DNA from 2 places in the Rothia sp. HMSC065B04 genome. Region 1 is predicted to be linked to the other one. Evidence: riboswitches for the same ligand, from Rfam matches in the RefSeq annotation. Region 1 holds a riboswitch; the other holds the start of a gene.
The links. A riboswitch is a leader RNA that binds a small molecule or an ion and turns the genes downstream of it on or off. The one in region 1 is predicted to bind S-adenosylmethionine.
Positions count from the first base shown of each region.

Region 2: linked by a shared signal. The riboswitch ahead of HMPREF2845_RS03435 (methylenetetrahydrofolate reductase) and the one ahead of HMPREF2845_RS06950 (LLM class flavin-dependent oxidoreductase) in region 1 are both predicted to bind S-adenosylmethionine.

Region 1 covers NZ_KV808409.1:76,716-81,994, reverse strand. Annotated here, with positions in the region: gene HMPREF2845_RS06960 (NCS2 family permease) at 1-245, shown strand, start outside; gene HMPREF2845_RS06955 (YchJ family protein) at 388-831, opposite strand; gene HMPREF2845_RS06950 (LLM class flavin-dependent oxidoreductase) at 1,000-2,427, opposite strand; SAM riboswitch class IV at 2,542-2,650, opposite strand; SAM riboswitch class I at 2,826-2,922, shown strand; gene HMPREF2845_RS06945 (ABC transporter ATP-binding protein) at 2,927-3,763, shown strand; gene HMPREF2845_RS06940 (aliphatic sulfonate ABC transporter substrate-binding protein) at 3,828-4,892, shown strand; gene HMPREF2845_RS06935 (ABC transporter permease) at 4,892-5,279, shown strand, end outside.
Region 2 covers NZ_KV808407.1:87,557-92,835, forward strand. Annotated here, with positions in the region: gene metE (5-methyltetrahydropteroyltriglutamate--homocysteine S-methyltransferase) at 62-2,389, opposite strand; gene HMPREF2845_RS03435 (methylenetetrahydrofolate reductase) at 2,537-3,442, opposite strand; SAM riboswitch class I at 3,560-3,676, opposite strand; partial or broken gene HMPREF2845_RS03440 (ATP-binding cassette domain-containing protein) at 4,025-5,279, shown strand, end outside.

The sequences.
Region 1 (5,279 bases):
TGATCCGCCAGGCCGTGAATATTGACTGGACCGACTGGGGTCTGGGTATTCCGGCGTTCCTGACCATTATTTTCATGCCGCTGTCGTACTCGATTGCGAACGGTATTGGTGCCGGCTTCGTGGCGTACACTTTCATTCGCCTGGTGCAGGGCCGCGGTAAGGACGTGCACTGGCTGATGTACCTGGTGTCCGCGGTGTTCGTGATCTACTTCGGTATGGGCATCATTAACGGCTGGACTAGCTAAGTCCGCTAGCCCCGATAGTTAGCCTCATTGAGAGGCGTCAACAAAGAATGGCAGAATCGTTCCGGTTTCGGAATGATTCTGCCATTTCTTTATCTGCCCACCCGCACTCAGCATGTACGAGAGGCAAGGAAAGTGACGAGACTTAGCGGACGTCTCCATCCACGTAGAACCAGGCGCCGCCCACCTTCTCAAAGCGCGACAGCTCATGCATGCTGCCCTTCACCCGCTCCTCCGCAGGAACACCCGGCACCGAACGGTAATACGCAACGAACTCCACCGTACCGGACGCATCAAACGGGCCACCCGAAGCACCCAGAATATCCAGGCGATACCAGCGGATATCATCCTCCAACTCCAAGGCGGGCGGGCGAGTACTCGGATGCCAGCTCGCCAGCAGGTACGCCGCATCCCCTGTCGCAAACGCGGTAAAACGCGAGCGCATCAGCTGCTCCGGCGCGGGAGCAGTCAGCGTGCCGGAGGCGGCAAACTCGCCCAGGAACCTGCCGCAGCAGGCGCCGTACACCTCGCCGCTCGAGCAGGGGCAGCGGTCATCGTGGTTAAGTTCAACCTGGTTCAGTTCAGTCATGCCAACCAGTATAAAGAACGCGCCGCTTCAAGAAAGCCCGCATCAAGAAAGCACAGCGCAAAGAAACGCCCGCCCTGCCGGGGGTACAAATCCTCCAGCAGAACGGGCGTTCTTGTTTTCAATCGTTAAGTTTGAGCGAACCTACACGGTACGCTTCAGCGGCAACGCTTATTCAGCGATTGCGCGAGCCGGGGTGTCAGCAGCCGAAGGCTTGCCCACGTATGCGCCGCGGTACTTAGCAGCCGGGTGGGAGTCAGCAACCTTGGTGTGGCCCTTACCGAAGATGTTCTCACGCAGGGTGTTGCCTTCGTACTCGGTGCGGTAGCGGCCGCGCTTCTGCAGCTCGGGAACAACGTACTCGATGAAGTCCTCGAACGAACCCGGGGAGACGTGGTAAGCCAGGTTGATGCCGTCCAGGCCACCCTCGTCGATCCAACGCTCCAGCTCGTCAGCAACCTGAACCGGGTCACCAACAATGACCTCGCCCATGCCGCCGAGGGTGGTGTGCTCAGCGATGTCCTTGCGGGTCCACTTCTTGTCCTTCGCCTGCAGGGTGAAGGGGGTCAGGAAGGACTGAATCGACTCGGTCTGCACGTAGTTCAGGACCTCGTCCTCGTCGAACTGGGACAGGTCAACACCGGACCATCCGCCGACAATAGCCTGTGCAGAGTCGAGGTTCACGTACTTCTTGTACTCCTCGTACTTTGCCTTTGCCTTCTCTTCGGTCTCATCCACGATGACGGAGAGCATTGCGAGGATCTTGACGTCGTCGCGGCTACGGCCCTGCTCCTCTGCAGCGGCGCGAATACGGTCGGTCACAACGCGGGTCAGGTCCGGGCGCAGGGCGCTGATGAACACAGCCTCAGCGTGCTTGCCGGAGAACTGCTGGCCGCGGCTGGATGCGCCAGCCTGGAAGATCACGGGGGTGCGCTGCGGGCTCGGCTCAGTCAGGGAGATACCGGGCACGGAGAAGTACTTGCCCTTGTGGCCAATCGGGTGGACCTTGGAGGGGTCAGCGTAGATGCCGCGCTCGCGGTCCTTGATGACTGCGCCGTCTTCCCAGGAGCCTTCCCACAGCTTGTAGCAGACGTCCAGGAACTCGTCGGCGATTTCGTAGCGCTCGTCGTGCGGGATCTGGGTGGGCAGACCCTGGTTCTCAGCAGCCGAAGGCAGGTAAGAAGTCACAACGTTGAAGCCGACGCGGCCCTCAGTGAGGTGGTCGAGGGAGGCGTAGCGGCGAGCCAGGGTGTAGGGCTGCTCGAAAGTAGCGGCAGCAGTCACACCGAAGCCGAGGTGCTCGGTCACTGCAGCCATTGCAGAAATCTGGGTTGCGGGGTCATTCACGGGAACCTGAGCGGCACCTTCAATGGCGGGAGCGGCAGAGTTCTTGTACACGTCGTAGATACCAACAACGTCAGCGATGAACACGGCGTCAAACAGGCCGCGCTCAAGGGTCTTAGCCAGGTCAGTCCAGTACTTGATGGTGTTGTACTCGGTTGCGCGGGAGCGCGGGTGACGCCAGAGGTCGAAGCTCTGGTGACCGATGCAGGTCATTTCGAATGCGTTAACTACGATGCGCTTCTTCTGCTCAGCCATCGATTTTCCTTTCGCGAATGATCGGGGACGATCGGGTTAGTGCCCTGCACCCCGCGCGCCGCCTCCTTCTTGCCTTCTGCGTTCGGTGGTGGCCTTCGTGCAGGTGGCGCGTTCGCGCCGTACTTGCCTCTTTCCGTTGAGGCCAGATCATCATCTGGGGCACCCCGCTACGGGAGAGGGTTGCCGCCCGGCTAGCCAGAGCTTAGCGCCGGGACTCATGATCTCGTGGTTTGAGTGTACGGGGCGCGCGGGAGGGAGGTCACGTTTGTGACGAAAAAATCTTTTTGTGACGTGGAACCGAAATATTTCGTGATAAATGCGAAATATACGGTCATAGAAATTCATACGCGCCCGCAGGGTTGATTGAGGCACGCCACAGCCCATAGGGTGGGAGAAGCAAACCATCCAGAGCGACTGAGAGACCTGGCTCCACGACGTCGCAGCAACCGGCACGGATTCTTCCGCCCCCGGTGCTAACGCCAGGAACGATGGAAGTGACATGACACTCAACAGTGCAGTAACTGACGTACCCACCAGTGAAAAGAACGGCCGCCGTGCCGTATCCACCGCCGCCGTCCCCTTGAGCTTTGAAGGCGTCGGACAATCTTTCCCCGTGCCCGGCGGAACCCACGAAGTTCTTCGCGGAGTCTCCTTCACCGCAGCCCCCGGCGAGATTATCTCCGTCATCGGCTCCTCCGGATGCGGCAAATCCACTCTCCTGCGTGCAGCAGCAGGCCTGAACCGCATCACCGCAGGTACCGTGCGTATCGGCGAGAAGGCAGTGACCGGCCTCGACCCCCGCGTAGCTATCGGCTTTCAGGAACCGCGCCTGCTCCCCTGGCGCACCGTCGCCGACAACGTGGCTCTCGGACTACCGCAGGGCACCAAAAAATCTGAAGGCGCAGCATCCGTAGCGCGCCTGCTCGACCTGGTCGGACTGGGCGAATACGCAACCCACCGTCCCAAGGAAATTTCAGGCGGTATGGCTCAGCGCGTGTCCCTGGCGCGAGCGCTCGCACGCAACCCCGGCGTGCTGCTGCTCGACGAGCCCTTCGGTGCTCTGGACGCGCTGACCCGCATCAACATGCAGGATTTGCTGTTGGACGTGCACCGTCAAGACCCGACCACGATTCTGCTGGTCACCCACGATGTGGAAGAGGCGCTGTACCTCTCTGACCGGGTGATCGTCCTCGGTAAGGACACCCCGGAGGCGCCCGCCACCATCCAGCGCATTGTGACCGTTGACCGTTCTCACCCCCGTGACCGCGCCGATGCAGAGATCACGGCGCTGCGTAGCGAACTGTTGGCTGAGCTCGGCGTGGAAGATAACGCCTAAAGCCGCCACGAAACGCATTTCTCACACATCACATCATCATCTTCAGAAGCGAAAAGATTTCATCATGACTTACTCCCCGTCTCGCCGTACCGCCCTCAAGTCCCTTGCTGCAGCCGCCGCTTTTGCTACTCTGCTCAGCGCCTGCGCCGGTGAAGGTTCCGGTTCCGCTAACGCCTCCGGTGCTGCCGGTGGTGGCAATCAGAACACCGTGACCATTGACTACGCGACCTACAACCCGCTGTCCCTGATTATCCGCAAGAAGGGTTGGCTTGAGACCGCCCTCGCCGCCGAGGGTAAGAAGGTTGAGTGGGTCAAGTCGGCCGGTTCGAACAAGGCGAATGAGGCGCTGCGTAGCGGCAATATTGATGTTGGCTCGACCGCCGGTTCGGCGGCGCTGCTGGCACGCGCTAATGGCTCCCCCATCAAGGTCATTAGCCTCTACTCGCAGCCGGAATGGTCGGCTCTGGTGACCCGCAAGGATTCGGGCATCACCAAGGTTGCGGACCTGAAGGGTAAGACCGTTGCCGTGACCAAGGGTACCGACCCGTACTTCCTGCTGCTGCAGGCACTCAAGCAGGAGGGTATTTCCGCTTCGGACCTGACCATTCAGAACCTGCAGCATGCCGACGGCCGCACCGCCTTGGATAACGGTCAGGTCAACGCGTGGAGCGGCCTGGACCCGATCATGGCTGCCGCCGAGGTGGAAAGCGGCGACGTGCTCTTCTACCGCAACCTGAACTTCAACACCTACGGCTTCCTGAACGCCACCGAGAAGTTCATTCAGTCCAACCCGACCGCCGCACAGACCATCGTGGACGTGTACGAGTACGCTCGCGCCTGGGCTAAGAAGAACCCCGAAGAGGCTGTGAAGATTGTCGAGGAGGAGTCCGGCATTAAGCACGAGACCGCCCAGGTCGTCATGGAGCGCACCCACCTGGATATCGACCCGGTTCCGGGCGCTAAGCAGGTTGAGGTTCTGAAGGGTGTCGGCCCGATTCTGGTGGAGTCCGGCGACGTTCCCTCCCAGTCCGACGTGGACAAGGCGCTGAACAGCATTGTGGACGACCAGTTCGCAAAGAAGGCTGACAGCGTAGCCGTCGAGAAGATCGCGAAGGTGGTTGAGAAGTAATGACCGCCGCAACGGTTACCGCCGCCTCCAGCGCTCGCGCTGAGCGTGCCGAGAAGCGTGTCTCTTCCGTGAAGCTACCGTCGAACCCGTTCGCCGGTAAGCAGTACCTGGGCCTGATTCTTCCCCTGGCGCTGATTGCCCTCTGGTACATTCTGAGCACGAACGGTGTGTTCACCCAGGTTCAGCTGCCCTCCCCCGACCGTGTGGTCAGCGCCGGTGTTGAGCTGGCGCAGCGCGGCGAGTTGGGCCGCCACGTGGCAATTTCTACTCAGCGTGTGCTGATTGGTTTCGGCATTGGTGCCGTGCTCGGCCTGGTGCTGGGTGCACTGATTGGATTGTCTGCGCCGGTGCGTCTGATTGCCGCACCGACCATTGGTGCACTGCGTG
Region 2 (5,279 bases), on a different contig from region 1:
TACCGCGAGCAAACCATCATCCGGTCAACCCGCAGCAGGCAGCGGAACCAAGAGGCGCCTCCTAGAGGGACGCGCGAATCGCCTTGGTGGCGTCCACCAGGTGACGCAGAGACTGCTTGGTCTCCTCGTAATCACGAGTCTTCAGGCCGCAGTCAGGGTTCACCCACAGGTCAGCAATGGTGCCGTAACCAATCGCAGCCTTCAGCAGGGACTCAATCTCCTCCTGCGAAGGAACACGCGGGGAGTGGATGTCCCACACGCCCGGGCCCAGACCGGAAACGAAGCTCTCCGGAATGTCAGCCAGCAGCTCCATGTGCGAACGAGCCGCCTCAATGCTGGTCACGTCAGCGTTCAGAGCGTTAATCGAGTCGATAATCTCGTTGAACTCCGAGTAGCACAGGTGGGTGTGAATCTGAGTGGAATCCTTCACGCCGCTGGTAGCCAGGCGGAAGGAGTTCACCGACCAATCCAGGTACTGCGGCTGCTCATCGCGGCGCAGGGGCAGCAGCTCGCGCAGAGCCGGCTCGTCCACCTGAATGATGCGGATGCCCGCCTCCTCCAGGTCGGCAATCTCGTCGGCAAGAGCCAGAGCCACCTGGTTAGCGGTCTCGCGGCGCGGCTGGTCGTCACGCACGAAGGACCACGCCAGAATCGTCACGGGGCCGGTGAGCATGCCCTTGACGGGCTTGTCGCTCAGCGACTGTGCGTGGGAGCTCCACGGCACGGTGAACGCCTCACCGCGCAGACCCTCACCGTGACGCTTCACGTCACCGAACAGAATCGAGGGGCGGGTGCAACGCGAACCGTAGGACTGAACCCAGCCGTGGCGGGTGGTTGCGAAGCCGTCGAAGTTCTCAGCGAAGTACTGAACCATGTCGTTACGCTCAGCCTCACCGTGAACCAGCACGTCCAGGCCCAGCTCCTCCTGCAGCTTGATGACCGAGGCAATCTCGTCACGCAGGAAGCCGTTCAGCTCCTCGGCGGAAATCTTGCCCGCACGAGCCTCCGCACGGCGGCGGCGAATCTCAGCGGTCTGCGGGAAGGAACCGATGGTGGTGGTCGGCAGCTTCGGCAGGTTCAGGTCAGCCTGAGCCGCGCGGCGAACATCAATGGTCGGGCGGTTGAAGTCCTCAGCGGTCACAGCTGCGGCGCGGGCACGAATCTCGTCGTTGTGCTTGCGCGGGTCAGCGGCGAAGCGAGCCAGCGCCTCGTCAGCAGCCTTCAGCTCCGGCTCAACAGCAGCCTCACCCTCAGCCAGGCCACGAGCCAGCAGGGCGATCTCGGCAACCTTCTGGTCGGCGAATGCCAGGCCGTCCACGGGAACCTCGGCGGGGTCTTCCAGAGCCAGGTCGTGCGGCACGTGCTGCAGGGAGGTCGAGGAGGACACCGACACGGCACCCTCGGATGCGCCGGGCAGCGCCTCCAGAGTCTTCAGAGCCGCGCGAACATCGGCACGCCACACGTTACGGCCGTTCACAACACCGGCAACCAGGTGCACACCAGCGGCAGAAACGGACTCCAGCTCAGCCTTCGAGTACACGCCGTGCACCAGGTCAAGGTGCAGAGCCTCAATACCGGTACCCAGCAGAGCCGGCAGGTTCTCACGCAGGGAACCGTAGGGGCTGGTCACCAGAATCTGCGGGCGCTTCTCGCCGGCAGCCAGGGTGCGGTAGGTGCGCTCGGCAAGCTCAGCAACCTTCGCGTTGTCGGCACGGTCCACGGTCGGGCCCGGCTCATCCAGCTGAACCCACTCAACACCGCGCTCAGCCAGCTGCTCCAGCACCTGAGCGTAAGCGGCAACGAACTCATCCAGACGGTCAACGGGGGAGAAGTCCTCAGCGGAACCCTGCTCAGCCTTAGCGCCCAGCAGCAGGGTCAGGGGACCAACAATCTGCGGGCGAACCTTCACACCAGCCTCCTTAGCGACCTCGAGCTGCTCGTCAATGGCCTCAAGGTTCAGCTTAATCTCGGTGCCGGCACCAATCTCGGGCACCAGGTAGTGGTAGTTGGTGTCGAACCACTTAGTCATCTCCAACGGAGGCAGGGTCTCGGTACCGCGCGCCAGTGCGAAGTAGCCGGGCAGATCCAGCAGACCGCGTGCATCCTTAGCCTCAGCCAGACGCTCGGGAACCAGGGTGAACAGGCGAACAACGTCGAGCACCTGGTCGTAGTAGGAGAAGGTTGCCGGAATCGAGTAGTTATCAGCCTTCAGGCCGGCAGCGGTCACGCGCTCGAAGTAGGTGCGCTGCACGTCAGCGGCGGTGTCCTGCAGCTCCTGCAGGGTTGCCTTGCCCTTCCAGAAAGCCTCCTGAGCCTTCTTCAGCTCACGGAAGCGGCCCACGCGGGGGTAACCAACAATGGTTGCGGCGGGGAATGCGGTGTTCGACATAGTAATTTTTCCTTTACTGGGGATAGATGTGGGAGTCAGTTCCGGTGTTTCGCCACCCAGCGGTGGGCGGTGAAACGGGGGTCGTAACTCCCGGAATATTTGTGGGGGAGATTATGGAAACGCATCCGACAAGGAGCGTTATGGGGGTTAGGCGTATTCCAGTTCGCTCAGCGGCTGAGAGAAACGGTTGCTGTATCGGGGTAGGTCCAGCTGGTCCAGAACGTCCAGAACCGCCGCATGCTCGTTGAAGGTGAAGAAGTGCAGACCCGGCGCGCCCGCGTCCATCACGGCGCGGCACTGGTTCAACGCGTACTCAACACCGATGCGGTGCAGCTCAGCGCTACTGGTTGCTGTCTCTAGGGCGTAGGCGAGGTCCGTCGGGACTTCCATGCCCGCCATCTGGCAGAGATTCTGCAACCGCTTCAGCGAGGTTACCGGCATGATGCCCGGAATAATCGGAATATCCACGCCTGCCAGGTGCGCCGAATCGACCAGGGCGCTGTAGCGCTCATCCTCAAAGAACACCTGAGTGATCGCGAAGTCCGCGCCGGCACGCTGCTTGGACAGCAGAATCTCAATATCCTGCAGCAGGGATGCGGACTCGGGGTGCTTCTGCGGGTACGCCGCCACACCAATCGACACCTTGCCAGCCGCCAGGTGGGCGAAATCTTCACGCTCCACGCGGCGAATGAGCTCTACCAGGTAGCGGGCGAAAGGAAGTTCAGAAACCTGACCTTCCTGAATATCACCGCGAAGAGCCAGGAAGCCGCGCACTCCCAGACCCAGAATTAGGCGGACTGCGCGCTCCAGCTCATGCACCGAGTGGCCTGCACAAATCAGGTGAGCCAGCGGGGTGAGGGAGGTTTCATGCACTAGGTGGTCGAGCAGCGCCAAGGTCTTCTGGCGGCGCTTAGCGTCACCGGCGTAGGTGACCGACACGTAGTCGGGGTTGGTGCCCTCAAGCTCCGCAATGGTGCGGAGCAGCGACTCACAGCTCGCCTGTGAGCGCGGAGGGAATAGCTCAAAAGAAAGAGCCGGGTGAACTGTAGCCATAACCATCCTTCGTGTTCACCCGATAGATACGCACCGTGAGGGTGCGCGAATTCTTCTGCAGGATGTGCTGTACCGGTTTGCGGGTGCACATCATCAAGGGGTGCCGAAGGGTATTCTTCTCTATCGGTTCTGGCGGGAGCACCTTGTCCGTACCCTGCACCGTGACGGTGGGGGATACTGGCGAGGTTGCTGCGACGTCTACGAGCCAGATCTCTCGGTCGCTCTTGATAGATAACGCTTTCACTTTACCCACCGCTTCCGAGGGCATGCAAGGGATACGGCGGTTGATGTCCTAATATTTCTGGACATGACATTGGGGCGAAATATGAACTTAATATGACTGACTATGACGAAGGGCGGCTGGGGGGTGTTGCGGGTAGGGCTGTCGGCTGACCCATGGATGTCCGGAACTATCGCAGATACATCTGCTTAATATTCTTGGACACGCGCGAATATGTGTGTTTTATATTTCAGTGAGGAGTAGGGTAACTAATGAGGCACGGGTAGTGTTTCGATGTCCGCTCATCGAGGAGTTGTAGGGCTCAAAGATGAGTTCAGTATGACTTTGTGAGCGTGGTGAGAATGAAAAAGCTATTTTCTTCTATACTCTGGTCCTTCCGCCTAGCATGGAAAACCTGTCCCACAACCCTGGTGAGCGTCGCCCTATCGCTAGCCGTCATCGCCTGCATTCCCTTGAGTCAGTCTCTGCTGATTGGTAATACAGTGTCAGCCTTGAGCGGTTCGAATGGTGGCGCGGCCTGGATTTATATTGTTGCGCTTGCCCTTGTTGTTGGAATTAATATTATTGCCCAACGTTGGGTAATAAGTAACATGCTGATCCTCAAATCAAAGGTGAATTATCGGGTTCACTGCATGTTAAATAACAGGTTATCTACATTTCCATTATCTGATATAGGTAGCACAAAATCGCAGGAAGATATACGTGCTGCTAGAGAGGCAATATCGAAACAGGAATTGCAGGTTCACACCATGTCAGTTATGACATTGGTGAGTGCCTTCGCAATGGTGTTACTTCTCTGTCTTAATATCGCGAACGTCAGCATTGTGGCAGCAATTTTTGCGGCACTGTGTTCATTGCCCTTAGCCATTGCAATGGTGATTCTCGCTAAACGTGATTACGCTATCTACACCCTAATGTACGAGGATTATCGGGCAGAGAACTACTATCTAGACAATCTGATGGCTCAGAGTCGAGCCCAAGAACTTCACCTCATGAGAGCCTCCCGATTTTTCTCGCAACGCGTAGCGTCCTGGCGACGCCGGGCGGCCGGTAGGGAATTGAGCCTTGAAAGTGTTAGAGGAATCATCTCCATAGTTGCAGGGCTACTCTGCTCTGTCTTACTTTTTGCGTCCCTGTACTTCCTTGTGGATTCAGGCGCCAATATATCGTATGTGGCCGGATCGCTGATTGGAATCATTGCCTGTGTTGATGCGACCCAAGAGGTGGGATATTCATTTGGTCAGATTATTAATGGAGCATTATCTGTTCAGCAATTCCGAAGGGTATGCGACTCTGATACTTACGACCATGCTTCTGAGATAAAAACTTCTAACCCTAACCATGAAAATATTTCAAAAATTATATGCAAAGATGTATCCGTTCAGTATGAGGGCGCGTCGTCTTTTGCGCTTAAAGATATTAATCTTGAGCTGATGAATAATCAAATGATTGCAGTAGTTGGTGCCTCGGGCGCGGGAAAAACAACGCTAATAAATGCAATTCTTGGAATTACACCAATTGCCCTGGGGAGCATAACGTATAAGGGTGTTTCTTCTGAGAGTAAATACAACATGTTGGCAAATGTTGGTTTGGTGA